4 regions of the Rhizobium sp. Leaf311 genome follow, and region 1 is predicted to be linked to each of the others. Evidence: predicted binding sites of a transcription regulator. Region 1 holds the regulator's gene; each other region holds the start of a gene.
The links. Region 1 encodes PhoB, which activates phosphate uptake and scavenging genes when phosphate is short. Its sites were predicted from a motif close to TGTCATNNANCTGTCAT; they were not measured.
Positions count from the first base shown of each region.

Region 2: the regulator PhoB is predicted to act here: its motif matches at 2,919-2,935, upstream of ASF69_RS10705 (alkaline phosphatase).
Region 3: the regulator PhoB is predicted to act here: its motif matches at 5,433-5,449, upstream of ugpB (sn-glycerol-3-phosphate ABC transporter substrate-binding protein UgpB).
Region 4: the regulator PhoB is predicted to act here: its motif matches at 2,010-2,026, upstream of ASF69_RS10645 (DUF1868 domain-containing protein).

Region 1 covers NZ_LMNZ01000004.1:62,024-69,314, reverse strand. Annotated here, with positions in the region: gene argF (ornithine carbamoyltransferase) at 1-378, opposite strand, end outside; gene ASF69_RS06125 (aspartate aminotransferase family protein) at 433-1,629, opposite strand; gene ASF69_RS06120 (GcrA family cell cycle regulator) at 2,064-2,597, shown strand; gene ASF69_RS06115 (DUF6481 family protein) at 3,065-3,454, opposite strand; gene ASF69_RS06110 (hypothetical protein) at 3,493-3,714, opposite strand; gene ASF69_RS06105 (cold-shock protein) at 3,941-4,150, opposite strand; gene phoB (phosphate regulon transcriptional regulator PhoB) at 4,675-5,358, opposite strand; gene phoU (phosphate signaling complex protein PhoU) at 5,490-6,206, opposite strand; gene pstB (phosphate ABC transporter ATP-binding protein PstB) at 6,293-7,108, opposite strand; gene pstA (phosphate ABC transporter permease PstA) at 7,177-7,291, opposite strand, start outside.
Region 2 covers NZ_LMNZ01000007.1:58,016-65,306, reverse strand. Annotated here, with positions in the region: gene ASF69_RS10715 (ABC transporter ATP-binding protein) at 1-539, opposite strand, end outside; gene ASF69_RS10710 (hypothetical protein) at 542-1,012, opposite strand; gene ASF69_RS10705 (alkaline phosphatase) at 1,104-2,861, opposite strand; gene dnaK (molecular chaperone DnaK) at 3,213-5,117, shown strand; gene dnaJ (molecular chaperone DnaJ) at 5,207-6,337, shown strand; gene ASF69_RS10690 (hypothetical protein) at 6,395-6,979, opposite strand; gene ASF69_RS10685 (DUF924 family protein) at 7,059-7,291, opposite strand, start outside.
Region 3 covers NZ_LMNZ01000007.1:302,772-310,062, reverse strand. Annotated here, with positions in the region: gene gshB (glutathione synthase) at 1-411, opposite strand, end outside; gene ASF69_RS11935 (cupin domain-containing protein) at 515-1,021, opposite strand; gene ASF69_RS11930 (sn-glycerol-3-phosphate import ATP-binding protein UgpC) at 1,125-2,231, opposite strand; gene ugpE (sn-glycerol-3-phosphate ABC transporter permease UgpE) at 2,233-3,081, opposite strand; gene ugpA (sn-glycerol-3-phosphate ABC transporter permease UgpA) at 3,091-3,975, opposite strand; gene ugpB (sn-glycerol-3-phosphate ABC transporter substrate-binding protein UgpB) at 4,053-5,369, opposite strand; gene ASF69_RS11910 (YraN family protein) at 5,503-5,871, opposite strand; gene rsmI (16S rRNA (cytidine(1402)-2'-O)-methyltransferase) at 5,861-6,799, opposite strand; gene dnaN (DNA polymerase III subunit beta) at 7,054-7,291, shown strand, end outside.
Region 4 covers NZ_LMNZ01000007.1:44,208-51,498, reverse strand. Annotated here, with positions in the region: gene ASF69_RS10655 (sensor histidine kinase) at 1-679, opposite strand, end outside; gene rpmF (50S ribosomal protein L32) at 865-1,050, opposite strand; gene ASF69_RS10645 (DUF1868 domain-containing protein) at 1,244-1,966, opposite strand; gene polA (DNA polymerase I) at 2,077-5,067, opposite strand; gene ASF69_RS10635 (MarR family transcriptional regulator) at 5,624-6,067, shown strand; gene ASF69_RS10630 (dipeptidase) at 6,141-7,291, shown strand, end outside.

The DNA.
Region 1 (7,291 bases):
GCCGTTGATGACGGGAACGGTTGCGTGCTCCGCAAGCTCCAGCAGACGGGAATGGTCCGTGGTCCGGATCATGATGGCATCGACATAACGCGACAGAACCTTGGCGGTATCGCCAATGGTTTCGGCGCGGCCAAGCTGCATTTCGGTGCCGGAAAGAAACAGCGTTTCGCCGCCCAGCTGGCGCATTCCCACATCGAAGGAGACGCGGGTACGGGTGGAGGGCTTTTCGAAGATCATCGCCAGCATCTTGCCAGCCAATGGCTTCTCGGCAGTGCCGTTCTTCGTTGCAACCTTGCGCGCACGCGCGTCGTCCATGATGACTCTCAGGTCTTCCGAACCGACGGCCGAAAGGTCGAGAAAATGTTTTGCTGATGCCATTTTATGCTGTCCCATCAATGCAGGCTGCGCCTTTGCGCGCCTGGACATGTGCGTTCAGGCGCTTTTCGCCAGTTTCGTCGTGAGTGCCTCTGCAGCCTTCTCGATACGTGCGAGGCCCTCGCGCGCTTCCTGCGCGGTGACCACCAGCGGCGGAAGCAGGCGGATGACGTTATCGCCAGCGGGAACCGCCAGAAGATGTTCCGCACGGATGGCATGAAGCAGATCGGCAGACGGCACCTTGGCCTTGATGCCGAGCAGTAGTCCCTCGCCACGAATTTCCTCGATGACATCGGGGAAACGATCCTTGAGGGAGGCCAGTCCCTGACGGAAAACCAGAGCGACATCGCGCACGTGATCGATGAAGCCATCGGCCAGCACGATATCCAGCACGGCATTGCCGCACGCCATGGCAAGCGGGTTGCCGCCATAGGTCGTGCCATGGACACCTGCCGTCATGCCGGACGCAGCTTCAGCCGTTGCAAGGCACGCGCCGAATGGGAAACCACCGCCGATGCCCTTGGCAACAGCCATGATATCTGGCGTCACGCCCGACCATTCATGGGCAAAGAACTTGCCCGTACGCCCGACGCCGGTCTGGACCTCATCGAAAACGAGAAGAAGGCCGTGCTCATCGCACAGGGCACGCATGGCCCGCAGAAACTCTGGATCGACAACGCGTATGCCGCCTTCACCCTGAATGGGCTCGATCAGCAATGCAGCCGTTTCCGGCACGATTGCAGCCTTGAGAGCGTCGAGATCGCCGAATGGCACCTGGTCGAAACCTTCGACCTTGGGGCCGAAGCCTTCGATATATTTCGGCTGGCCACCGGCAGCGATGGTTGCCAGCGTGCGACCATGAAACGCGCCCTCAAAGGTGATGATGCGGAATTTCTCCGGATTACCGTGGGTATAATGATAGCGGCGTGCGGTCTTGATGGCGCATTCCAGCGCCTCGGCACCGGAATTGGTGAAGAAGACCTTATCCGCAAAAGTTGCATCCACGAGCCGTCTGGCCAGCACTTCCTGCCCTGCGACTTCGTAGAGATTGGAGAGGTGCCAGACCTTTTCCGCCTGGGCCTTCAAAGCCTCAACCATATGCGGGTGGCTGTGGCCAACCGAGGTGACAGCCACGCCCGCGCCGAAATCCAGATATCGCTCGCCACTCTCTGTAACGAGCCAAACGCCCTCTCCTCGCTCAAACCGCAACGGGGCTCTGGAAAACGTATCGAACAATGGCGCGGTGTCGGCCATGGCTGTATCACTCCTTGCGCAAACGCGCTGTCAATAGGGCTTACCGGTTATCCCGTGCCTGAAAATCAAAAACGCCGCCTCGCGGCGGCTTGGGGCATTTCTGTACGTCGAGCGCACTATTGTCACTTCACCTGTGGATGTCAACAAAAGTCCGCGTTAGCAGGCATTCTCAAGCCATGGTAGAGGGTTTTTACCGAGCTACAAAGTGTTGCTTTTCTGACTCACGCGGAAAGCAAGTTGGGGAAAACCGGAAAATCGATTCCAGATGATTCTCCCGACTCTTGTCACGGAGTCTGCCTACGATTAGGTTAACTCTCAATTACTAGACTGCAAGCGGCGGACCTAGTCACCTACAATCTGGCGGATACTCTGCGCGTGGTTTGCTCCACGGCATCGGGGAAAGATTCTGCCTGCGCTACGAGCGGAGAAGCTGTATGAACTGGACTGATGAACGAGTGGAAAAACTCAAAAGACTGTGGTCCGAAGGGTTGAGCGCCAGTCAGATCGCAGCCCAGCTCGGCGGCGTCAGCCGCAATGCCGTCATCGGCAAGGTTCACCGCCTCAACCTGCCAGGTCGCGCGAAGGCTGGCGGCACGGTTGCAACCGCACGTCCTGCGGCCAAGCGCCCTGCTGCAACGACAACCGCGCCACGCGCAACCAATTTTCAGGCGCGCCCGGCCGCTGCCCGCCCTGCCGCCCGCACCGCAGGCGCCACGGCGTTGAAGGACGATCAGTCGATCGATACGGCTCAGGTTCTGGAATATGTGCCCGTTACCAACACATCGCTGCCAACCTCGCTGCGTCTGACGCTGACCGAGTTGACCGAGCGCACCTGCAAGTGGCCGGTTGGCGATCCGCTGAAGGACGACTTCCACTTCTGTGGCTGTGAAGCTTCCGAGTCCTCTCCTTACTGCAAGTTCCACGCGAAGATGGCTTACCAGCCTGTCAGCGAACGCCGCAGGGCCTGAGCGAACTCTTTTAGAACAGCAAAAGCGGGTCCATTTGGCCCGCTTTTTTGTTTGTGGAGAGAGATTGTACGGTGGGCTGAGGCTGACCGTGTCGAATGGCTGTTACCCGCCGACATGTACTGTGCCGCTCAAGGCTGGTGAGAAATCACCATGCCCTCATGGCAAACAGGAGCCAGCTGCGGGAGGCGGCACGTTGGAGTAAGACAGGATGGTTTCTTGTCCGGCCAGGCCAGCGCCGTGAACCGCAGCGATTGCCGCCATAACAGACGCGCATCAGCCGTTTTGAGGCTTACCTACGGAATGACGAAAGGGCGCAATGGGAACGAACGAAAGTGCTGCTCGTATCGACCGGGCAGTCGGAGGAAAGGGAGGCTGGCCCCGAAGTAACGCCAGCGGCGCATTTGCCGGCAGGCTGAAGCGGGACCGGGTGGCCCGCTTTATGTTTGACGAGAACGCCTGTAGCCGGATTAGCCCTGGCGGGCCTTGCGGTTGGCATAACGGCGATCGCGTTCTGCCTTGCGCGCCGCTTCGTCTTCGATGACACGCGCGATGCGGTTCTTGTCGGCCAGCTTGCGGGCATCTTCTTCGGCGCTGGCGGCGGCATCGAGTTCTGCCTGCTTTTGAGCGGCTTCTGCTTCGATGCGGATTTTCTCGTCGCGCTTTTGCTGCTCGCGTTCAGCCTGGCGGGCCCTGCGGGCGTCGGCAACGGCAATCTGCTCGGCCTGCTTGGCTTCGAGCATCGGCGCTGCGGCTTCCTTGGCTGCCTTGTAGGCCTGCAAAAGTGCGGCCTTGGCGTCAGCAGCGGCGCCGCGACGGTCGGCAACTTCGTTTGTTCTGGCGTTTCTTGTGTTTCTCAAATCTCTATTCCAGTTGAAGGGTCATTCCGATCTCGCGATCAGGACTTTTTACCGCGTTTTGTGGGCGCTGGCGGTGGGTTCAGGCTATCCTGCAATTCCTTGGCAAGACGCGCTTCACGCAAGCGTTGGGTCTTTTCATCGCGCGCCTGCGCAATCGAGTTGAGTTCGTCCACGGCGTGGCCGCGAGCGAAGAACTGCGTCTGCGTGGCGCCGAATGCCTTCTCAGCCTGCTGGCGAGATTTGCTGTGTGTTTCGGACATGGATTTTCCTTCCTGTCGCTTCGGCTGAGATCGGGATCGATTTCAAAAAAATGCCGATGCGGAGTGGATTGGGTGGCCGGAGGCGGTTTTCGCAAATGAAAAACGCTCTGGCGCATGTGCCGAGCTGCGGCACAAAAAAAGGCCAGGCAACGTGCCTGACCTCGGTTGGTCTCATACTTTCGACAGTGCCAGTACATCCGTGGTCAAAGGAAAGCAGATTCCGTATTTAAGCAGCCTGGAGATTGCAAGCCGACATTTTGCCCGACTTGTTGTCGCGCTCAAGGTCGTAGCTCAGCTTCTGGCCTTCAACGATTTCGCGCATACCTGCACGCTCTACAGCGGAGATGTGTACGAATGCGTCTGTGCCGCCGTTGTCTGGCTGAATGAAGCCGAAGCCCTTGGTGGAGTTAAACCATTTTACTGTGCCTGTGGTCATAATGAACCCTTTCAAAGCATAAGTGATAGATCACAGAACTGACGCCCTGTGTGCGAGTATAGCGATTTTTTTGAAGGAAAGGGTTAGTTCAAAACGCGGTGCTAATCGCGCGGCAACCAAAGCTCAGCAAGCAAAATATCGATGACCAATTGATAGAGGGTTATTCCCTGATAGTCAAACCTTAAATTACAGATAATTGAAATTCGCTTTTATCTTGCAACGTAAAGGCACGGTCAGAAGAATAATTATCCGTATCGCTATTTCAATTTCCGCAATGCGTCTGTCTGTTGTTTTTACTCAGAAAAATCGCTTAGAGGAGGGAAGCGCGCCCTGCCCTTTTTCGCACCCGAGGGCGAAGTTTGGAGCCGCCGCCAGAAACTGAGAATTTATCCTGGCGATGAACGCAAACGACGGTTCCCTCGGCGGGTAGCTGTTCGATCCTGGCATAAAACAGGAAACGCGCGCCGTGTTCCAGCCGGAACATCCTGCGCGCGTTGTGCTTCAAAAGGGTGTCGAAAGGCCCGTCAGGCTTCCATGGAATAGCCCGCGCCGCGCACGGTGCGGATGACATCCTGCATATTGGAGAAGTTGAGCGCCTTTCTCAGACGGCCGACATGGACGTCCACAGTGCGTTCATCCACATAGATATCGTGACCCCACACGCCATCCAGAAGCTGCGAGCGCGAGAAGACGCGACCGGGGGACACCATGAGGAACTCCAGCAGGCGAAACTCGGTTGGCCCCAGACGCACTTCGCGGGTCTTGCGGTGCACGCGGTGGGTTTCGCGGTCGAGTTCGATATCGCCGCATTTCAGGATGGAGGACAGAACTTCCGGGCGGGCACGGCGCAGCATGGCCTTGACGCGTGCCATCAGCTCTGGGGTCGAAAACGGCTTGACCACATAATCATCAGCGCCGGTCGCCAACCCCCGCACGCGCTCGCTCTCCTCGCCGCGCGCCGTCAGCATGATGATCGGCAGGCGTTCGGTTTCCGGGCGCATTCTTAAGCGACGGCAAAGCTCGATGCCGGAGACGCCCGGCAACATCCAGTCCAGGATCAGAAGATCCGGAGTGCGTTCCTGCAAGCGGATTTCCGCCTCGTCGCCACGGGGAATGGTGTCGACGTCATAACCTTCGGATTCCAGATTGTAGCGGAGAAGAACGCTGAGCGCTTCTTCATCTTCGACAACTGCGATTTTCGGCACCATGGATTTGAACTCCGCCAGTCTGACCAGAGCGCAAGGCGTTCTTCGGGGCGCATTGCGGCCGCTCTGGCATGTTGATCGACACATCGGGCCGACCGAAGGTCATGTTCGACCTTCGGCGCCGATGCTGCAACTCACTCGGTTACTGCGCCAAGCGTGTTGGAACTATCGTCCTTCGGACGCTCGCCTTCCGGCTGGCTGCCGGTGGTCATGTAGTAGATGGTTTCGGCAATGTTGGTTGCGTGGTCGCCAACGCGCTCGATGTTCTTGGCGCAGAACAGGAGATGCGTGCAGGTCGTGATGTTGCGCGGATCTTCCATCATGTAGGTCAAGAGCTCGCGGAACAGCGAGGTGTACATGGCATCGATCTCTTCATCACGCTCGCGGATGGCCTGGGCCTTTTCCGCCGAACGGGTGGAGTAGACGTCAAGCACTTCCTTGAGCTGCACCAGCGCCAGTTCCGACAGGTGCTCCAGGCCACGGGCCAGCTTGCGCGGCACGCCGGTACCGGCAACCGCGATGACGCGCTTGGCGGTGTTCTTGCCAAGGTCGCCCACGCGCTCCAGATCGGCAGCGATACGCAGCGAGCCGATGATTTCACGAAGGTCGGCAGCCATGGGCTGACGCTTGGCGATGGTGACGATGGCCTTGTCGCCAATCTCACGCTCGGCATGATCGAGGATCGTGTCGTCGGATATGACCTTCTGGGCAAGTGCTGCGTCGGAATTGACGAGCGCGCGCACCGCATCGGCGCACATCTGTTCCGCAAGACCGCCCATTTCGGCGATGCGGCGGGTGAGGAACTTCAGCTCCTCGTCATAGGCGGACATGATATGGGAATGTGTCGGCATGTACGAAATCTCCAGTTTCGATGCGCTGGCCCGCAAGCCCGGACGGGCTCAAGCGGTGCCACGCGAATGGTTTTAACTGCGGCAGATCAGCCGAAGCGGCCCATGATGTAGTCCTGCGTGCGCTGGTCATCCGGGTTGGTGAACATCTTGTCAGTGTCGTTTTCTTCGACCAGATGGCCCAGATGGAACATGGCGGTGCGCTGCGACACGCGGGCTGCCTGCTGCATGGAGTGGGTGACGATGACGATGGTGTAGTTTGCGCGCAGCTCGTGGATGAGTTCTTCCACCTTTGCCGTCGCAATCGGGTCGAGCGCCGAGCATGGCTCGTCCATCAGGATGACTTCAGGAGACACAGCAATCGCGCGCGCAATGCACAGACGCTGCTGCTGGCCGCCGGACAGGCCGGTGCCTGATTCATGCAGGCGGTCCTTGGCTTCGTTCCACAGACCGGCCTTCTGCAGGCTGGACTCGACGATCTGGTCCATATCCGCCTTGTTGCGGGCAAGACCATGGATGCGTGGGCCATAGGCGATGTTTTCATAGATCGTCTTGGGGAATGGGTTCGGCTTCTGGAACACCATGCCGACGCGCGCACGAAGTTCCACCACGTCGATGGACTGATCGTAGATATCGTCTTCATCGAGCGTGATCTTGCCCGTGACACGGCAGCCGTCGATCGTATCGTTCATACGGTTGAGCGTGCGCAGGAAGGTTGATTTTCCGCAACCGGACGGGCCGATCAACGCGGTGACCGTGTTCTCGCGGACATTCAGGTTCACGTCGTAAAGAGCACGCTTCTCGCTGTAATAAACGGAAACGTCCTTACCAATCATCTTGTATATTACATCATTCATTTTCTTGTCCAGCGCCTTCTCAACTGCTGCTTCCGACAACATATTCATAATTAAAGCTCCCGGTGTTTGTTTTATCGCATTTCCGGACGAAAAACCGGTCGGCACGTTGTGATGGCCTACCAGCGACGCTCGAAGCGGCGACGCAACAGGATTGCACCCACATTCATGACGATGAGGAACATAAGCAGGATGATGATGGCGCCTGACGTTCTCTCGACAAAGGCACGTTCC
Region 2 (7,291 bases), on a different contig from region 1:
CCGATGGCTTTTCCGTTTTCAGGATCGAGGCTTGCGGTCGGCTCGTCCGCGACGATTACGCCGGGCTTTCTCAGCAGGGCGCGGGCAATGGCGACCCGCTGCATCTCGCCGCGCGACATGGTGTCGATTTTCTGGTCTGGCCGCCTAAGCCCCGTCTTCTCCAGCAATGATGCTGCGCGCTCGGCATGCTGCGGGGACATGACCCGCGACAGGCGGGCGGGCAGCAATATATTTTCCATGGCGGAAAGACCGGGCAGGAGGTGAAACTCCTGCATGACGAGGCCGACATTGCCTCCCCGCCACTGGTCTCTCTTCGTTTCGGAATAGGCGGCAATGTCCTGATCGCGCCACAGGATACGTCCGGCGTTCGGACGCACCAAACCGGTAATGACATTGACAAAGGTGCTCTTGCCGGACCCCGACGCACCGGTGATCGCGATTTTTTCTCCTGCTGCAACGCCAAATTCGTCAAGAAAAAGAACGGGCGCGGCAAGACCCGGATAGGAAACGGAAAGATCTGAAATTTTCAATGCCAGCATGATCAGGATACCATGTATTCTGCGTCTCGGATCCGCACCAGGCTGACAAAGCCGGTTTCCGGATCGGTCCAGGAGCCATGTTCCAGCACGCCGGTTACCTCGATGGTGGTGCTTGGCTGCACAAAGGTCTGTTTCTCCAAGAGATAGACGACCACGATGTTATCGGGCCAGTCCGAATCCGAAGAGCAGAACGGGCAGAGCGCCATGGGAATTTCCGTCAGCACGAAGAAGGCTGCCTCCGCCTTCAGCGGCGGCGCCATGAAGCCCTTCATGCGGATCTGCCTGCCGGACAACTGCTTCAGTTTCTCGGAAAATTCCAGTCCGAGAACGCCGACCTTGCCGTACATCTCGTCGAAGCTAAGCGGCACAGCCGATGCAGAAGCCTCGCGCACGAGGCTTGGAAAGCTGGCGAGAGCGATGCTGGCAAGTGTCAGCGCCTGTCTGCGTGTCAGCTTGTCTGGCCGGTACACCATGACGGTCTCCGTTTTTTTGCTATTGTATTTGGCCTGAAACGACAATTCCGACCCGCCGATGACGGGTCGGAACATCTCTTGACGTTTTTGCTTACTGCGTCTGCTTTGCGCCGAGCGCGAAAGCATCGGCCAGCACGCGGTATACGTCGCTCTGTTCCATGTAGCGCTTGAACTCTTCGGAACCGGGGCCTGTGGACTGCAGAACGATATCGTCAACCGCGTGAACGCCGCTGTCGCCATCCTTGGGGATGTTGCCCTGCACGAAGACGGCGCCGGGAACATTCTTGTAGGCTTCGTTGGCGATGTATTCCTTCTTCTCGTTCTGGATTGCCGGAACGAAAGGACCGTCCATCTTCGGGCGGAATGTTTCGTAATGGTCGGGACCATTGTTGGCATTCAGGAACAGACGGCGGCTGACGTCGATCCGGTCAGGATAACCATCGCCATCCTTGTCTTCGTAGTTCGGGAAGCCAGCTTCGGCATAGGTGCCGACCTTGGCGCGCATCTCATCGCCCGGCTTTTCGTCATCGACGGTGCCGATGATGGAAACGCCGTGGGTATGGTCACCGGTCACGACGATCAGCGTATCAGGGTTCTTGGCAGCAAATTCGCGGGCAACGCCAACGGCCTTGTCGAATTCGATGGTTTCGACAACGGCACGATCCCAATCAAGCGGGTGGGACATCTTGTCGATGTTGGCGGCTTCAACCATCAGGAAAAAGCCTTCAGGGTTCTTCGAAAGCTCGCCGAGCGCTGCGGTCGTCATGTCAACGAGACCCGGCTGGTTCGGGAACTTGTCGACAGTGCCCTTCTTCAGGAAGTTACGGTCGAGAAGCGTGTCCATGTTGCCGGTATGGAAGAGGCCGAGAAGCTTGCCGGTGTTCGAACCTTCAGCCTTTTCGAGCTCGCTCTTGTCGGTTGCCAGCGTGTAGCCCGCATCCTTGAACAGCTTGATATAGTCCTTGTCATCCTTGCGCTTGGAACCGGGTGTGTCCTTGCCAAGGAAATAGGCAGAGCCGCCGCCCAGGACGACATCAGGCTTTACATCCAGCATCATGCCGGTGATTTCGGCCTTGTCGCCGCGCTTGCGAGTATGGGAAACGATGGCGGCAGGTGTCGCATCCTGCAATTCGGAGGTCGTAACGATACCGATGGACTTCTTCGTCTGGCGGCGCAGGGCTTCACCCAGCGTTTCGACCTTAGGGTCGTCAAGGCTGGAAGGCGTGCGGTCGCCGTAAACGCCCAGAGCGTTTACCGGAGCCTTGTGGCCGGTCATGTAAGCGGACATGGTGTTGGCGCTATCGGTCGCGATGGCTTCTGTCGAAGACGTGCCGATGAAGGCCATGCGGTCCATTTCGTCCATATTCAGGCGGCCGTTCGCCTTGCCTTCCGTCATGCCCTTGGACATGATGCGGGCAGCGGTGCGGTGCGCGACAGAAAGACCGTCGCCCAGCAGGAAGATGACATTCTTGGCCTTCGGCTTTTCGCTCGTGCCATAGACGGTCCAGTTGACGCTCTTTGTTTCAGAACCGGCGGAAACCTCGACCTTGTAATCGCCAGCCTTGGCAATCTTGAGGCCGCGGAGCGTCACGGCAGAACCGAGCACCTTGTCTTCCTTGCCCTTTTCTTCCGCCGTGAAGGTTACGTCGGAACCGAAGACGGTCTTGTAATCCTGGCCGTTGACCGTGATCTTGACGTCTTCCGGCTTCACGACGCCCTTGAACTCGACCTTGAAGTCAAAAGGAGAACCGCTGAGAATCGTCGCACGATCAAGAGGATAGACGGTTGCGGCCTGTGCGGCACCGGCAAGCATGGTGGTGGCAACGAGTGCGGCGATAAGTTTGCGCATGGAGAACCTCGAAATGAGATGTTTTGATGAAAAGCACCTCGCCTATAGGCACCCTGCATGACAGGGAAATGACGATCGGCGCGAATCATGCGCGCGCAATACAACCGGGCGATTTATATTCTGCTGCCCTGGAAAAGCGGTGAGCGAGCAATATCTGTTTTTTGCAAGTCTTATTTCTTCGTTTTTTGGTGCGATCGAGACCTTGATCCGCCTTGCAGCGGGAAAAATCGCTCCTTATATACCCCCCAGACAGCGGCAGATGCTGCACTAACCGGAAGACCATCCAAGTCAAGGAGTTGTCAATGGAATGCCTCCCGGGGTTCCGACAGCTCGCTTCAAGGAGAGAAGAGAATGGCAAAAGTAATCGGTATCGACCTTGGCACGACCAATTCCTGCGTCGCAGTGATGGACGGCAAGGACACTAAAGTTATTGAAAACGCAGAAGGCGCGCGGACGACCCCTTCCATGGTCGCATTCAGCGACGATGGCGAGCGTCTGGTTGGCCAGCCCGCCAAGCGTCAGGCCGTCACCAACCCGACCAACACATTATTCGCCGTCAAGCGCCTGATCGGTCGCCGTTACGAAGACCCGACCGTCGAAAAGGACAAGGGCCTCGTTCCGTTCGAGATCGTCAAGGGCGACAATGGCGACGCATGGGTTCAGGCACAGGGCAAGGGTTACTCCCCTTCGCAGATTTCGGCCATGATCCTTCAGAAGATGAAGGAAACCGCTGAATCCTACCTCGGCGAAAAGGTCGAGAAGGCCGTCATCACGGTTCCCGCTTACTTCAACGACGCCCAGCGTCAGGCAACCAAGGATGCTGGCCGCATTGCCGGTCTTGAAGTCCTGCGCATCATCAACGAGCCGACTGCTGCGGCTCTCGCATACGGCCTCGACAAGAAGGACGGCAAGACGATTGCTGTTTACGACTTGGGCGGCGGTACCTTCGATATTTCCGTTCTGGAAATCGGCGACGGCGTCTTCGAAGTGAAGTCGACCAATGGCGACACCTTCCTCGGCGGTGAAGACTTCGACATGCGTCTGGTCGAATATCTGGCCGGTGAATTCAAGAAGGATCAGGGCATCGACCTTAAGGGCGACAAGCTTGCGCTTCAGCGCCTGAAGGAAGCTGCCGAAAAGGCAAAGATCGAGCTTTCGTCTTCGCAGCAGACCGAAATCAACCTGCCCTTCATCACGGCAGATGCGACCGGTCCTAAGCACCTGACGCTGAAGCTGACGCGCTCCAAGTTCGAGAGCCTGGTGGACGATCTGGTCCAGCGCACCGTTGCACCGTGCAAGGCAGCGCTGAAAGATGCGGGCGTTACCGCTGCAGAGATCGATGAAGTGGTTCTCGTCGGCGGCATGAGCCGTATGCCGAAGGTCCAGGAAGTCGTAAAGCAGCTGTTTGGCAAGGAGCCTCATAAGGGCGTCAACCCTGACGAAGTCGTTGCCATGGGCGCAGCCATTCAGGCTGGCGTTCTGCAGGGCGACGTCAAGGATGTTCTGCTTCTCGACGTGACACCTCTGTCGCTCGGTATCGAAACGCTCGGTGGCGTTTTCACACGTCTGATCGACCGTAACACGACGATCCCGACCAAGAAGAGCCAGACCTTCTCGACCGCAGAAGACAACCAGTCTGCCGTGACCATCCGCGTTTCGCAGGGTGAGCGCGAAATGGCGCAGGACAACAAGCTTCTGGGCCAGTTCGACCTCGTCGGCCTGCCACCATCGCCACGCGGCGTTCCACAGATCGAAGTCACCTTCGATATCGACGCCAACGGCATCGTGCAGGTTTCCGCCAAGGACAAGGGTACCGGCAAGGAACAGCAGATCCGCATTCAGGCATCTGGTGGTCTGTCCGACGCCGACATCGAAAAGATGGTCAAGGACGCTGAAGCGAATGCCGAAGCCGACAAGAAGCGTCGCGCAGCTGTCGAAGCCAAGAACCAGGCCGAAAGCCTCATCCACTCTACCGAAAAGTCGGTGAGTGAATATGGCGACAAGGTTTCCGAGACGGACCGCAAGGCTATCGAAGATGCGATCGCTGCACTGAAGACGGCTGTGGAAGCATCCGAGCCTGACGCAGACGATATCCAGGCCAAGACGCAGACCCTGATGGAAGTTTCCATGAAGCTTGGTCAGGCGATCTACGAGGCCCAGCAGGCTGAAGGTGGCGAAGGCGCTACTGAGGGCGGCAAGGACGACATCGTCGATGCCGACTATGAGGAAATCAAGGACGACAAGAAGTCCGCCTAACGGCGAACGAATTGAAATCCCAATTGACGCTTGACTGAAATCCGGCTGCCTCGTGCAGCCGGAAATCCATTTCCGGGGCTTGTTCATTAATGGCGAAAGCAGACTTTTACGAAACACTTGGCGTCGGCCGATCCGCTGACGAAAAAGAGCTGAAAAGCGCCTTCCGCAAACTCGCGATGAAGTATCATCCCGACAAGAATCCTGGTGACGCGGAGTCCGAGAAGAAATTCAAGGAGCTCAACGAAGCTTACGAAACGCTGAAAGATCCACAGAAGCGCGCGGCTTATGACCGTTTCGGTCACGCAGCCTTCGAGCAGGGCGGCATGGGCAATGCTGGCGGCGGTTTCGGCGGCGGCAGCGGCGGATTCTCCGACATCTTCGAGGACATATTCGGCGAGATGATGGGTGGCGGTCGTGCACGTCGCTCCAGCGGCGGCCGCGAGCGCGGTGCCGATCTTCGCTACAATATGGAAATCTCGCTTGAGGAAGCCTTTGCGGGCAAGACTGCCCAGATCCGCGTTCCCACCTCCATCACTTGCGACGTTTGCACCGGATCGGGCGCGAAGCCCGGCACGCAGCCGAAGACCTGCGCCACCTGCCAGGGTTCGGGCCGCGTGCGTGCTGCTCAGGGCTTCTTCTCCGTGGAGCGCACCTGCCCGACCTGCCATGGCCGCGGCCAGACAATCACTGACCCGTGCACGAAGTGCCATGGTCAGGGGCGCGTGACGGAAGAACGCTCCCTGTCTGTCAACATTCCCGCGGGTATTGAAGACGGTACGCGTATTCGTCTGCAGGGCGAAGGCGAGGCCGGAATGCGCGGTGGCCCATCGGGTGACCTCTACATCTTCCTGTCGGTCCGTCCGCACGAGTTCTTCCAGCGCGATGGGGCGGACCTCTATTGCGCCGTCCCGATTTCCATGACGACGGCGGCGCTTGGCGGTACATTCGATGTGACGACGCTGGACGGCACGAAATCGCGCGTGACGGTTCCCGAAGGTACGCAGGCCGGAAAGCAGTTCCGTCTCAAGGGCAAGGGAATGCCCGTGTTGCGCTCGGCCCAGCTGGGTGACCTCTACATCCAGATCCAGATCGAGACACCGCAGAAGCTGACAAAGCGTCAGCGCGAATTGCTGCAGGAATTCGAGCAATTGTCTTCCAAGGAGAACAATCCGGAATCGACGGGCTTCTTTGCCCGGATGAAGGAATTCTTCGACGGCTGAACCGTGCAAGGACTGATCTGAGCAAAACCGCGCCCTCGAAAGAGTGGCGCGGTTTTTTTATGCGAGCGCGCGCAGGGTGGACGTGGCCAGGATCGCGGCAAACAAAAGCAGGAAAGTCGCAGCGATCTTCTGGATTGCCTGCGGCGTCAAGGCGATGTTTTTTCCTTTGGAAAGACTGCAGCCGAGGGTGATCCAGCCACAGGCCGCGAAGACAACGAGGCCCGAAAACAGCGATAGCCAAGGCAGGAGTTCGCTGAACGTGCCGCTCGGCATCACGACCACGGCGATGATCAAGGCTTTCGGATTGAGCATGGTGGTCACCATGATATCCATGACCGTAACCTCCCGCGCCTTCCCCTCAGCCTCCTGCCTGAACCACAGACGGCAAGCCAGGAAGAGCACCCACAGGCAGGCTGCGACCTTTGCAGCGAGCGACAATCCGGGATGGGCCGCGAGATAAGGTGCCGCAAGGGCGGCGACGGGCACGATGATAGCCAGATACCCGCAAAGCTCACCCAGGATCAACGGCAACGCGCGGACAATGTCGCGGGAATAGCCACCGAGCGCCATGAGGGTATTCGTCGGCCCCGGTGTGAGCAGCAGCAAGAGGATGACGCCAGTAAATTCCAGAAGGTTTGCCATGTCCACGCTCCGTTGATACCGGAGATATAATCCATGATGGCGTCAGTGACTTGATTTCGGTCAAGTCTACTCCAGACGATCAGCCCGCAAAGCCGCCCTCTTCCAGAAAGCGCCTCTCCTCCTCACTGCTTTCCCGCAGCAGGATCTCGTTGCGATGCGGGAAGCGACCGAAACGCTTGACGATGTCGCGGTGCTCAATTGCAAAGGGAAGGAAACGCTCACCCAACGGCTCGCATAATTTGCAGCAAAGCTCCTGGTCTTCCAGCGTCTCAGAATGCATCAGAGGCAGGTAGAAGAAGATACGAAGTTCGT
Region 3 (7,291 bases), on a different contig from region 1:
CATCAGGTCGGCAAATTCGGTGACGAAGATTTTTTCGGGCGAATTGCGAACCCATGCCGGATCATTGACCACCAATGTCTTGGGGTGAATGCGCTCCAGCAGATGGGTGGAGGTGATGTAGGCCATGTCGAATGGCGGGTCCTGACGCAGATGGATGACATCCATGGTCGACAGGTCGACGCGCTCAGGCGCCGAAAGGGAGAAGTGGTCGCCCTTGATGTCGCGCAGCTCCATCTGTTCGACGGTTGCATAGATCTTGCCATCGCGCATGGAGAGCCGATCCGGCGTGTAGTGGAAAAGGCGGTATCCGCGCGCCTGCGCCTCAAGGCTGATCGCGAATGTGCTGTCACCAGCGATGTTGATGCCGGAGACATGATCCATCTGGATCGCGACGTTCTTGATTTTGGCCATGCGCAATTTCCTTTTGAAAGCCCGGAATGTGTAGGGCAGGCAAACTTCAAAGGCAACTGCTTCGAGATGGCCTATCTATGAGTTTTATTGAGGCATCCTGCACTCACAGCGACGGTGTCGCGGCAGGCAGCAGCCTGTTCTTGACGCGGTAGGCAATGGCGATGGGTGTCGGGAACGGACGGCGCAGAAAGGCGACCTTGCGAACGTAAGTTTCCACCCGCCATGTGGCCCAGGTGCCCGCCTTGAAATAGGCGACATCGCCCGCGCGCAGCTCATGCACCGATCCATCCTCGGCGGTCACATGCACCTCGCCTTCGAGAATATGGACCGTTTCATCCCAGCCGAAATACCAGCGGAACGTTCCAGCCGTGCAATCCCAGAGGGCCGTGTAGGAGGCGCGGTCATCGCTGCGGGAGTGATCCGCCATACGGGCCTGCGGCTCACCGGCAATGATCCAGTCCGGATTGATCGGGGCGGGACGCATCTCCAGCGCGCAGGAGCTGGCAGAAACCACCGGCTGCGGCCGCATTCTTGTGCCTGGCACGGGTCTTCCCGGCACCGCACGCGCCGCAAATGCCGCCACCGCTGCAATCATTCCATGCAAAACCATCTCTTGTCCCCAACCTTTGCAACGACGGGGTCATAGCACAAATGGAGTGTTCATGCCCTTCCAAAAAAACCTTCAATTTTAATGGAAGGGCGAAGCGAACCGCTCAATGGGCTGCCGCGAGGCTTTGCACGGGCTGGGGCTGCACCTTGGGCGCATTGCCTTCGATGCGCTTGCCGCTTTCCATATCGAAGAAATGCAGTCTGTCCGGCGTGATGGTCAGCACGAGATCCTCCGGCAGTTCGGTTTCTGCCGAGGTAGCGAAGGTGAGCTGCTGATCGCCCAGCATACCGTGGACGAGACGCTGCGAACCGAGCTCTTCGATATAATCCACCCGCAGGCGCAGCCCCTCCTCACCGGCACCGGCGAGGCGCATGTCCTCTGCGCGAATGCCGACCGTTACCGGACCCGACGCTGGCGCATAGCCGTTGAGCGAAAGCACAACCGGGCCCATGGCGAGACGATCTCCATGCAATTCGCCGGACAGCAGGTTCATGGCCGGAGAGCCGATAAAGCTTGCGACAAAGGTTGAGGCCGGGCGGTGATAGACCTCCAGCGGTGCGCCGATCTGTTCGATACGACCGGCATTGAGCACCACCAGACGGTCAGCCAGCGTCATGGCCTCCAGCTGGTCATGGGTGACATAGATGGAGGTGGTGCCGAGGCGGCGTTGCAGGCGCTTGATCTCACCGCGCATGGAAACGCGCAGCTTGGCATCGAGGTTGGAGAGCGGCTCATCGAAGAGAAAGGCTGCGGGCTTGCGCACGATGGCACGGCCCATGGCTACGCGCTGACGCTGACCGCCAGACAGGGCACGCGGCTTGCGATCCAGATAGGGCTGAAGCTCCAGCATCCGCGCCGCCTCCGCCACCCGCGCATCAATCTCTGCCTTCGGCGTCTTGCGGTTCTTCAGGCCATATTCGAGGTTCTGGCGAACCGACATATGGGGATAGAGCGCATAGTTCTGGAAGACCATGGCGATGTCGCGATCGGCGGGTTCCATGCGGTTGACGATCTTTCCAGCGATTGACACTTCGCCGTCAGAGATCGTTTCAAGGCCAGCGACCATCCGCAACAGCGTAGACTTGCCGCAACCGGACGGCCCGACGAGAACGATGAACTCGCCATCGGTGATATCGATCGATACGGCATTCACCGCGCGGGCACCACCTGAGTAAATCTTCGATACATTGGCTATCGTGATGGGAGCCATGTTACTTCTCCGTCTCTGTAAGGCCGCGGATGAACAGCCGCTGCATGAAAATCACAATCAAGATTGGTGGCAGCATTGCCAGAACGGCGCCTGCCATAACGATATTCCATTCGATGACGCCATCTTGCACGGTGACCATGCGCTTCATGCCCATCATCAAGGTGTAGTAACCCGGGTCTGTCGTTACGAGCATGGGCCAGAGATACTGAACCCAGCCATATATGAAGAGGATGACGCAGAGCGCACCGATATTCGTGCGTGACAGGGGCAGCAGGATATCGCGGAAAAATTTCATAGGACCGGCGCCATCGACACGCGCTGCTTCCAGCATCTCATCGGGAACAGTCATGAAGAACTGCCGAAAGAGGAAAGTCGCTGTTGCCGACGCAATCAGCGGGATTGTCAATCCTGCCCAGGAGTTCAACATGCCAAGGTCTGCCACGATCTTGTAAGTCGGCATGATGCGCACTTCAACCGGCAGCATCAGCGTAACGAAGATGATCCAGAAGGCCAATTGCCGAAATGGAAACCGGAAATAGACGATGGCGAAGGCCGACAGGATGGAGATGGCAATCTTGCCCACGGTGATGACCAGGGCCATGATCAGTGAGTTGATTGCCATGCTCGAATAGTTGGGCAGACCATTGGCAGCCGAGGCCCCCGTCAATATGTGGCGGTAATTCTCGATGAAATGCGAGCCTGGCAGAAGCGGCATGGAGGAGCCGACCAGGGTGGCGGTGTCATGCGTCGATGCGATAATCGCAACATAGACCGGGAAAGCAACCACCAGAAAGCCGCAGAGCAGGAAGGCATGCGTGAGAAAAGTGAGGAAGGGGCGATTTTCGACCATTGTCGTTCCTTAATACTGGACGCGGCGTTCGACATAACGGAACTGAATGAAGGTCAGGACCATCACAATCAGCATCAGCAAGACTGACTGCGCAGAAGATGATCCGATATTCAGGCCGAGATATCCGTCGACAAACACCTTGTAGACAAGCGTGGTCGTGGACTGCGCCGGTCCGCCACCGGTTGTCGCGTCGATGATGGGGAAGGTGTCGAACATCGTGTAATTCACATTGATGATGAACAGGAAAAACGTCGTGGGCGAAATCAGCGGCAGTGAAATGGTGAAGAAGCGTTTCACCGGACCGGAGCGGTCAATGGCCGCCGCCTCCATCAATGATTGGGGAACGGATTGCAGACCGGCCAGGAAAAACAGGAAGTTGTAGGAAATCTGCTTCCAGGCAGCGGCGATGACGATGAGGATCATGGCGTGGGTGCCATTGAGATCGTGATCCCATTCAACGCCGATAAACTGCAAATAATAGGGCAAAATACCGGTCGAGGTGTTGAACATGAACCACCACAGCACACCCGCAATGACCGGCGCCACAGCATAGGGCCAGACGAGAAGTGTCGTATAGACCCGGCCGGTGCGAACGAGGCGATCGACGGCGGCGGCAAATGCCAGCCCGAGGACCATAGAAAGCACGGTTACGGAGACGGCAAAGACCGCAGTTCTCGCGAGTGCATCGAGATAGTTGGGGTCGGCAAGAAGATTCTGGTAATGGGTGAGCCCGACGAAAACCGTGGCATAGCCGAAAGGATCTTCACGCTCGAAGGATGATTTGACTGCCTGTGCTGCGGGCCAGATGAAAAAGACAAGAGTAATGATCAGCTGTGGTGCCAGCAGCAGGTAAGGCAGCAGGCGACTGTCGAAAGTGGTTCGTTTGGTTTCCATGAAGCCTCGCACGGCGTGCTGAACAGACAAGAAGAGGACCGGCGCTAGCCGGCCCTCTTCCAGAGCATCAAAGGTGGTTAGTTTGCCGCTTCGAATTCACGCAGAAGCGTGTTGCCGCGCGTTACAGCGCTGTCGAGTGCCTGCTGAGCGTCTTTCTTGCCAGCGAGAAGCGACTGGAATTCTTCATCCACGATGGTCCGGACCTGGGTGAAGTTTCCAAAGCGCACGCCCTTTGAATTGGCGCTTGGCGTGCCACGTGTGATCTGCTCAATCGCAATGTCGGAACCCGGATTCTTTGTATAATAGCCCTGGGTCTTGCCAAGTTCATAGGCAGCATTGGTAATTGGCAGGTAACCGGTGGCCTGGTGCCATTCGGCCTGCACTTCAGGCTTGGAGAGGTAGCTGAAGAACTTGGCGACGCCCTTATAGGTGGCCTTGTCCTTACCGTTCAGCACCCAGAGAGTTGCGCCGCCGATGATGGAGTTTTTTGGCTCCTTGATCACGTCATCGTAATATGGAAGCGGGGCAAAACCGGGTGTGAAGGTTTTGGCGTTTGCGATGACGCCCGCACGGCCAGCGGACGAATTCATCGTCATGGCGCATTCCTGCGCGTAGAACATGGTGGCAGCCTGGTCACCGCCTACAGGGCCGCCGTACTTGAAGAGGCCTTCATCCTGCCACTTCTTGAGGTTGGACCAATGTTTGACCTGAACCGGGCCGTTGAACTTGAACTCAGCATTAAAGCCACCGAAGCCGTTTTCCTGCGTACCGAAAGGCTGATCATGCAGGGCCGACAGGTTTTCCGTCTGTACCCAGGTGATCCAGGCCGATGTGAAGCCGCACTTTGCAGCGCCCGATGTGACGATCTTCTTGGAAAACTCCTCGACTTCTTTCCATGTCTTTGGAGCTACTTCAGGGTCAAGGCCGGCCTTCTTAAAGACGTCCTTGTTGTAATACATGATAGGCGTGGAAGAGTTGAAAGGCAGCGACAGGATGTTGCCGCTGGTATCGGAATAATATCCAACAACCGGCGCCAGGAACGACTTGGTGTCGAACGTTTCACCTTCGTCTGCCATCAGCTTGTAGACAGGATATACCGCGCCCTTGGCGGCCATCATAGTGCCGGTGCCAACTTCAAACACCTGAACGATGGCTGGCTGCTGCTTTGCACGGAAAGCGGCGATCGCAGCGGTCAGGGTTTCCGGGTAGCTGCCCTTGTAGACGGGCACGACCTTATATTCGCTCTGCGTCTCGTTGAAATTCTTTGCGATGGCTTCGAGCTTTTGGCCCAGCTCGCCGCCCATGGCGTGCCACCAGGTTACTTCGGTCGCGGCAAGCGAAGACGACGCAGACAGAGCGACAGCCAAAGCCGCCATGGAAACATTCTTGAACATGATAATATCCTCTACCGCCCTTGTTGGGTGAGGATGCGAATAGGCTCGTTCCGTGACGGGGTTTTTACAGTTTCATGGCAGATTTATAACAGGCTGAATCGATTAGACTGGGCGATATCAGCTTTTTGCAACCTTAAAAGGCATCGATGAAATGTCTGGGCAGGCGGCGCGGGATGACGGCGATGATGTCGAAGCGCAGGGAGAGTTTGGCGGCGTCCCGGCGGCGGGAGAGCCAGAGGTCTGCGGCGGCGCGGATGCGGTTTTGCGAGGTGTGGCTGACGGCATTGACAGCGCCGGTTTCCGTTGTGCGCGCCTTGACCTCTACGAAAGCCACCACATCCCTTTTGCGGGCGATGAGGTCTATTTCTCCCAAGGGCGTGCGGTGCCGCAGCGCCAGAATGCGGTACCCCTTGAGCATGAGATAGGCGGCGGCCCAATATTCCGCCGCATGGCCTCGCCTTTCGGCGAGGCGCTTCCTGTCACGCCACCCCTCAGCCGCCATCGCTGCCCTTCATATCCAGAATGCGCTGGTAAAGCTCCTTGCGCGGCAGGCCGGTGAGTTTCGACGCCTCTGCCGCCGCCTTGGCGGCAGGCATGGTGGAAACGAGATCTTTCAGCAGCTTTTCCACGTCTTCCATATCGGGGATTTCATCATAGGAAGGTGGCTCGATGAGCAGCACGATCTCGCCCTTGACGATGCGGTCTTCGTTGTAAAACTCGGTGAGTTCGCCCAGCGTGCCACGGCGGAATTCCTCGAAGGTCTTCGTCAGTTCGCGGCAGACGACGGCGCGGCGGTTAGGCCCTAAGACTTCCGAGGCGACCTTGACGGTGGCGCTGATGCGGTGCGGTGATTCAAAGAAGATCATCGTCGCCGGTATCTTGGCGAGTTCGGAGAAACGGTCGCGTTTGCCCTTGTCCTTGACCGGCAGAAAGCCCGCAAACATGAAAGCGTCGCTCGGCATTCCCGAGCCGACGAGCGCGGCGAGCGGTGCGGACGGGCCGGGAATGGGCACGACCCGGTGTCCGGCCTCAAGCGCCATCTGGCCCAGCCTGTAGCCGGGATCGGAGACGAGTGGCGTGCCGGCATCCGAAACCAGAGCCACGGATTTGCCGGCATCGAGCGCGGCGATGAGCTTGGGGCCTGCCTCTTCGGCATTGTGTTCGTGATAGGAATAGGGCCGGTTGCGGATGCCGTAGCGATCCAGCAGAATGCGGGTGACGCGGGTATCCTCGCAGGCGAGCACATCCGATGAGGCCAGTGTTTCCAGCGCACGCACGGTGATATCGCCGAGATTGCCGATGGGAGTCGCGATAAGATAGAGAGCAGCTTCGATGGGGCGTGCAGGCACGGTGAAGCCGCCGACCTTGAAGCTGCGCCCGGTGCCCTCTGCCTCATCCGTGGTGTGGTCGCCCAAAGCGTCGTCTGTCACTGCGTCATTCCCGTTCTGTCTCGATTGCCTGCCTTTATGGGCAAGACGGACCGCGTGAACAAGGCCGATCTTGGTTAAGGCACCGCTCTAGCCGATGTATAGCGGGGAAAATGCGGAAATGACGCATCGTGGCCCCTTGCATTTTCTAGGATAACTCTGCCATTTTGCCCGTCCACATTATCCGGCCCACGCCGGAGACACTATCTTGGCGATCCCTCCCTTCAGGATCGCATCGGTTGAAAGCGGGCATGTCCATGCGTATTACTCTCGAGCGGTCGAACCTTCTGAAATCGCTGAACCACGTTCACCGTGTGGTGGAACGGCGCAACACGATCCCTATTCTGTCCAACGTATTGCTGCGCGCTTCCGACGCGAAGCTGGACATGAAGGCGACCGACCTTGATCTGGAAATTACCGAAGCGACACCAGCCATGGTCGAGCAGGCCGGTTCCACCACCGTGCCCGCACATCTGCTTTATGAAATCGTGCGCA
Region 4 (7,291 bases), on a different contig from region 1:
CCGTCCGGGCGATGCGTTCCGGCGTCAGCGGCTGGATGGCGGCATAAAGCCATTCCGGCGTCCCCGTCATGAAGATGATGCCTTCCGGGTCGTTGACGAAAATCCGGTTCTCGCCGTTGCCGAAAGACGCTTCGATGCCTTCGATATCCACCTTGAAGACGATGACGCCCTTGATATCGCCGTTGAACAGGATGGGAGAGGCAAAATAATAGCCGCGCTTGTGGGAGGTGGTTCCGAGAGCAAAGAACTTCGATTGCTGGCCTTTTGCGGCATCCTGAAAATATGGGCGATAGCTGAAGTTCTGGCCGACGAAACTCGCCGGACCATCATAATTGCTGGCGGCAATCGTCTCGCCATCCAGCGTCATGATGTAGATATCGGATGACTTCAGCAGGTCGTTGATGGATTTGAGGTAGATATTGGCGCGCAGCCGCAAGTTCTGATCATCGGGGTGCGCCACCAGCTCCTCGATATCATCATGATCGGCCATCAAGGCTGGCAGCGGTTCGTAGCGGCTCAGATGTCCGCCAAGTGCCGAGACCGCCAACCGCAGCGTCGTGCCGCCCTGTGCCGCCACCTCATCGAAATAGCTTTCTGCAACCAGATCGCTTCCGCGGGTCAAGGCAATGCCACCAAGGCTGAGGCATACAAGCACAATGCCGATCCAGCGATATTTCACCGGTCTATCCCCTCCACATGCCAGACTTATCGAGCCTGCTCCCACGCAGAAGTCTAGAGCCATTCAGGCGCAAATGGAAACATCGGACCGCGCATATTTTTGTCGGCGCGAGAGGTCAGCACGGGCCAAAACAAAAAAGCCGACCCAAAGGCCGGCTTTCTCGAAAACTGTAGATGGCGCAGAGATTATGCGCTTTCCTTCGGCGTCAGAACCTGACGGCCACGGTACATGCCTGTCTTCAGGTCGATGTGGTGTGGGCGGCGAAGTTCGCCGGAGTTCTTGTCTTCAACGTAGGTTGCAGACTTCAGGCCATCGGCCGAACGACGCATGCCGCGCTTGGACGGGCTTGTTTTTCTCTTAGGTACTGCCATTTGTGTAACTCCAATTCAGCGGGGAAACACGGTAATCAGCCAGAACCAAGGCCTGATGTCTCATGTTTCTTTATTCGGAAATTTGGCGCGCTTATACATGCCTCTCAGGGCTTTGACCAGCCCCGGCACACATTTTTTCAAGAACAGCCGAATCACTGGCGCGATTTGAAGCCAACGCCCCCGGCAATCCGTATCAGACCGGATCGAAAACGATCAATTCCTCAAAATGCTTCATATCGCTGAATTCACAGAATGCTGGGGGACGCAATTCCAGAACGGGCGCGGCCCCGCGCAATTCCTCAAGGCTTTCATCCAGCATTCTTTGCAAGCGGGGCAGAAAAGCCGGTTCAAACCAGCGCATAAGATAAGCGAAGGTGATGTGGAATTCGTAGCTGTCGTGGTCCGGGTGCCGATAGCCGAAGAGATCCGCAAAGGCATCGCGCCAATGCGCCACCGTGCGGTCATCCTCCGCCGTTGCTCCCTTGAGCGTCAGGCCGATGGGCGTCACCCGTATTACCTGCATCGCAAAAGGCGGGAGATCGGGAAATCGCTGCAATTTTTCGAGATAGAAATCCGTCATCCCGGCAATAGGCGTGTCGCTCGGCATATCCTTGGGCCAGTAGGGCCAGTCGCGGCGATATTCGATAATGCCTTGAAAGACTGTCATATGCAGGCTGGAGACGGGGGTGAAGGCCAGATGTGCTCTAGCCTCTGGCAAATCCAGAAGCTTTTGGCGTGTCCTGACAACTGCGCATTGCGTGCGAGAGCCTTCCGCCAGATGGCAGACGACCGTGTTTCCCGGCTCGTGCAGAAACTCGGCATTCAGATTGTAGCGAACACCGAGGTGGCGCGGGGGCCTATCGTTGTTTGCAGCGGAATAAGCGGCGAGATGAGGTGTTACGGTTGGCGCGTGCATGGTGCGAAGGCTCCTGAAACTGGACACCTCCTACGCCCGTCCGGCGACACTTGGATGACATAAAAACCGGATCGGGACAATCAAGCGTTTCCCTGTGAAAGGAAGAGGCTCTAGTGAGCCTCGTCCCAGTTGTCCGCGGCCCTTGCGTCGACCTTCAGCGGCACCCTCATGTCCACAGCGGGCATGGCCGCATTCTCCATGATGGAAACGACGAGTGACAGCGTCTTGTCGATCTCGTCTTCGGCGACTTCGAAGATCAGTTCGTCATGCACCTGCAAGAGCATCCGGGCGGAGAGGTTGCCATCTTCCAATGCGGGTTCGACACGGATCATCGCACGACGGATGATATCGGCGGCGGAGCCCTGGATCGGCGCATTGATGGCGGCGCGCTCGTTGAAGGCGCGCACCGAAGGGTTGGACGACTTGATCTCCGGATAATTGATGCGGCGACCGAAGATGGTTTCAACATAGCCCTTGTCACGCGCAAAGGCCTTGGTGTTTTCCATATAGTCTCGGATGCCCGGGAAGCGCTCGAAATATTTCTTGATGTACTCCCCGGCCTCGGACCTTCCAATACTCAGCTGGTTGGCGAGCCCGAAGGACGAAATCCCGTAGATTATACCGAAATTGATGGCCTTGGCGCGGCGTCGAACCTCAGACGGCATTCCTTCAACGGGAACGCCGAACATTTCGGACGCCGTCATGGCGTGAATGTCGATACCGTTCTCGAACGCGTTTCTCAGCTGCGGAATATCGGCAACATGGGCAAGGACGCGCAATTCGATCTGGCTATAGTCCGCAGACAGAAGCTTGTTACCCGGAGTCGATATGAAGGCCGTGCGGATCTTTCGCCCTTCTGCTGTCCTGACCGGGATGTTCTGAAGATTCGGCTCGGACGACGACAGGCGTCCTGTCGTTGTCGACGCCAGCGAATAGGAGGTGTGAACCCGTTTCGTATCGGCGTGGACGTAGCCCGGAAGCGCATCCGTATAGGTGGATTTCAGCTTGGTCAGCTGGCGCCAGTCCACGATCTTGCGCGGCAGTTCCACGCCCTCGGCAGCGAGGTCTTCCAGCACCTGCGCCGAGGTGGACCATTGCCCGGTCTTGGTCTTGGAACCGCCGGGCAAGCCCATCCTGCCAAACAGGATATCGCCCAGCTGCTTTGGCGAGCCGATGTTGAATTTCTCGCCCGCAAGCTCGTAAATTTCTTCCTCGAAAGCGGCGGCCTTCTGTGCAAGCTCTCCGGAAAGGCGTGAGAGAATCTGGCGATCAACCGTAATGCCGCGCTCTTCCATGCGGGCAAGGACCGGCAGCAGCGGGCGTTCCAGTTTCTCGTAGACGGAAAGCAGGCGGTCCGCGGCAAGCCGCGGCTTCAAGACCATCCAGAGCCGCAAGGTCACATCCGCATCTTCTGCGGCGTAAGCGGTCGCCTTGTCGATATCGACAAAGTCGAAGGTCACGCCCGATTTTCCGGAACCGGCGACGTCCTTATAAGCGATGGGCGTGTGCCCGAGCCACCTTTCGGACAGCGCGTCCATTCCGTGCAATCCTTTGCCAGCTTCCAGCACATAGGACATCAGCATGGTGTCATCGAAGCTCTGCATGACGATGCCGAGCCGCTTTACCAGCAGATAATCATACTTCAGGTTCTGCGCGACCTTGAGGACAGTGGGATCCTCCAGAAGCGCCTTTAACCGCTCAATTGCCTCGCGGGCGGGGATCTGGTCTGGGGCAAGTTTGATGCCATCGCTGAAGAGATCGCCGCCGGACCCTGTCTTGTGGGCAATAGGCACATAGGCCGCAATGATCTGCTGACCGCTCGCATCCTTGCCGTTGTTGGCGATGGCAAGGGAAAAGCCGACGAGTTCGGCCTGCATCGGATCGAGCGACGTCGTTTCCGTATCGAATGCCACGAGACCCGTTTCACGGGCCATGGCAATCCATCTGTCCAGTTCCTCGATGGTGCGGATGGTCTGATAGCTGGTGATGTCAATCTTGTCTGCCGAGAAGATGGCTTCCCTGCTGGATGCAAGCCCGGCGGGCGTCGTGCCTTCCAGTTGCGAAGCAACGGCTGATGCGTTCTCGACAGCGCTCTCATCCAGCGGCATGGTCTCTCCGCCTGCAAGATCTGTCGCGGCTTCCAGATCGGGTCCGTGAGCCGCTGCCCCACGCTCGACCGGTACATGGGCCGCATCGATCACCGCAGCGTCGGCACCCGTTGTTTCGGCAACCCTGCGCGTCAGCGTGGTAAATTCCATCGCCTTTAGGAAAGCGATCAGTTTCGGGCCGTCCTGCGGCTCAAGCACCAGCGCATCGAGCGGCATCTCCAGCGGGACATCGGTTCTCAGCGCCACCAGTTGCCGCGAAAGCCGCGCGAGCTCTGCATTGGCGATGATGTTCTCGCGCCGTTTCTGCTGCTTGATTTCACCAGCCCGCGCAAGCAGCGTGTCGAGATCGCCATATTCATTCAGCAATTGCGCTGCGGTTTTGGGACCGATGCCGGGAATGCCGGGAATATTGTCGGTGGAGTCGCCAGTCATGGCCTGCAGATCGATCATCTTTTCGGGTGCGACACCCCATTTTTCGACGACGTCGGGGATGCTGATCTGCTTGTCCTTCATCGCGTCATACATGTGGACATTGGCAGTCACGAGCTGCATCAGGTCCTTGTCTGACGAGATGATGGTTACGTCAGCACCAACAGCCTCGGCCTGCCGGGCATAGGTCGCGATGATATCGTCGGCTTCAAAGCCTTCCGTTTCGATGCAGGGCAGGTTGAAGGCGCGCGTGGCGTGGCGGATCAGGCCAAACTGCGGCACCAGATCTTCCGGCGGCGCGGAGCGATTGGCCTTGTAGAGATTGTAAAGCTCGTTGCGGAAGGTTTTCGAGGAATAGTCGAAAATGACCGCAAAATGGGTTGGCGTCACCCCGACGTCGGTGTTTCGCGCGTCCTTCAACAGCTTCCACAGCATGTTGCAGAAACCGGACACGGCATTGACCGGCAGTCCATCCGATTTGCGGTTGAGCGCTGGAATGGCATGGAACGCCCGGAAAATGAACCCTGAGCCGTCTACGAGGAAGAGATGATCGCCTTTTTTCATGGGAAGCATGGATAGCGCGCAATGGCGAAAAGGTCTATCGCCGCGATGGCCCGGGCAGCAACATTCTTCATTGGCTTTGACAGTACCCTGCTCCCGTTGAACAAGTCCGATCGCGGGGTTCCGCAGCCCACATGTCAAGCGCGCTGGCGCAGACCAGATTGCGTTGCTTTGGGCGCTGCGACACAGGATTTAAGGCGGCTGGTGGAAGCGCAGCACTGGCCTTTTGCCGCTCACCAGAACGTTACAAATTTGTAATCCGGGCTTCCCTTGAAAAGCCGCATTTGCAGCCTCATTTCTTTGAGGACGGCGACTGATCACGCCGTAGTCTGATTGCAGGCTCGTCCCCCGCCGCGTCAGACCGGACAAAGGCCTACCCCCCTCTCCGGGCCTTTGTCCCTCAATATAAGCGCCATGGCCGTCCCCTCCCGGCCATGGCGTTTTTGCGTCTGGTCCCTGACGATCTTCGGCTGGCACATGCTTCGCGAAAGCCAGCAGGCTTATGCAGCTTGGGTGCAAGATGCCCGGCCTTCCGCCGTACCGTCAGGAAAAGGATGAGATGCGTTTTTCGCGAAACGATTCGGCCACCTATCTTGCCGCTCAACTGGCAAAGACCTTCTCCAGGGCGCTGAACAAACGTGCTGCAGCCCTTGGCTTTTCGCCGGGCCAGTTTCCCATATTGCTTGAGCTCTGGAATGAAGACGGGCTGACCCAGCGTCAGTTGCTGGACCGGGTGGATGTCGAACAGGCAACGCTGGCAAACACTCTCGCACGCATGGAACGCGACGGCCTGATCGAACGCAGGCCGCATCCCAAGGATCGACGCGCGCAGATCATCGAGCTGACGGAGAGGGCGCGAGAACTCGAAACGCAGGCGATATCGGCATCGCAGGCAACCGATGATGCAATGCTTGCAGGGCTTTTGAAATTCGAGCGTTGCCTGCTTATCGAATACATGACGCGCGCCATAGACAACGCAAAAGTCTCTGAACAGAAGAGCTGAAGCCAATTTCCGGCTCGAAACCGATCTGTCTTTGCTCTATCCTGAGCCATTATCAGCATGACAGGATCGCGTAATGACAGACATATCCCCCGTTCTTTCGGCGGTTGACGACAACCTCAAAGCCAGCCTCGAAAGACTCTTCGAACTCGTTCGCGTCAAATCCATTTCCACGGACCCAGCCTACAAGACCGAATGCCGCAAGGCTGCGGAGTGGCTCGTTCGTGACCTCAACGGCATCGGTTTTGATGCTTCCATTCGCGATACCGAAGGGCACCCCATGGTCGTTGCCCACCATGACGGCGCGACACCGGATGCGCCGCATGTGTTGTTTTACGGCCATTACGACGTACAGCCGGTTGACCCGATCGAGCTTTGGGACAATGAGCCCTTTGCTCCCGCATTGAAGGATCTCGGCGAAGGCAGGCAGGTGATCACCGGTCGCGGCACCTCCGATGACAAGGGTCAGTTGATGACCTTTGTCGAAGCCTGCCGTGCTTACGTCCAAGTCCATGGCGCACTGCCGATTCGCGTCACCATCCTGTTCGAAGGTGAAGAGGAGTCCGGGTCTCCTTCCCTGAAGCCTTTCCTCGATGCCAATGCAGAAGAGTTGAAGGCGGATTATGCGCTGGTCTGCGATACCAGCATGTGGGATCGCGAAACGCCTGCAATCGCTGCGGCGCTGCGTGGTCTCGTCGGTGAAGAAATCGTCGTGACTGCTGCCGATCGCGATCTGCATTCCGGGCTCTTCGGTGGCGCAGCTGCCAATCCCATCCACATTCTCTCGGCCATTCTGGCGGGCCTGCACGATGAGACGGGCCGTGTTACGCTGCCTGGCTTTTACGACGGCGTGGAGGAAACACCCACCAACATCAAGGCTTCCTGGGATAGCCTTGGTCGCACCGCAGAGTCCTTCCTGGGTGAAGTCGGCCTGTCCGTTCCGTCAGGAGAAAAGGGTCGCTCGGTTCTGGAGCTGACCTGGGCAAGACCAACCGCAGAAATCAACGGTATCATCGGCGGTTACACCGGCGAGGGTTTCAAGACGGTCATTGCCGCCAAGGCCTCTGCGAAGGTGTCTTTCCGTCTGGTGGGAAAACAAGACCCCGCCGCGATCAGGGAAAGCTTCCGCGCCTATGTTCGGTCCCGCATTCCAGCCGACTGCTCTGTGGAATTCCATGAGCATGGTGGTTCGCCAGCCATTCAGCTTTCCTATGATTCGCCAGCGCT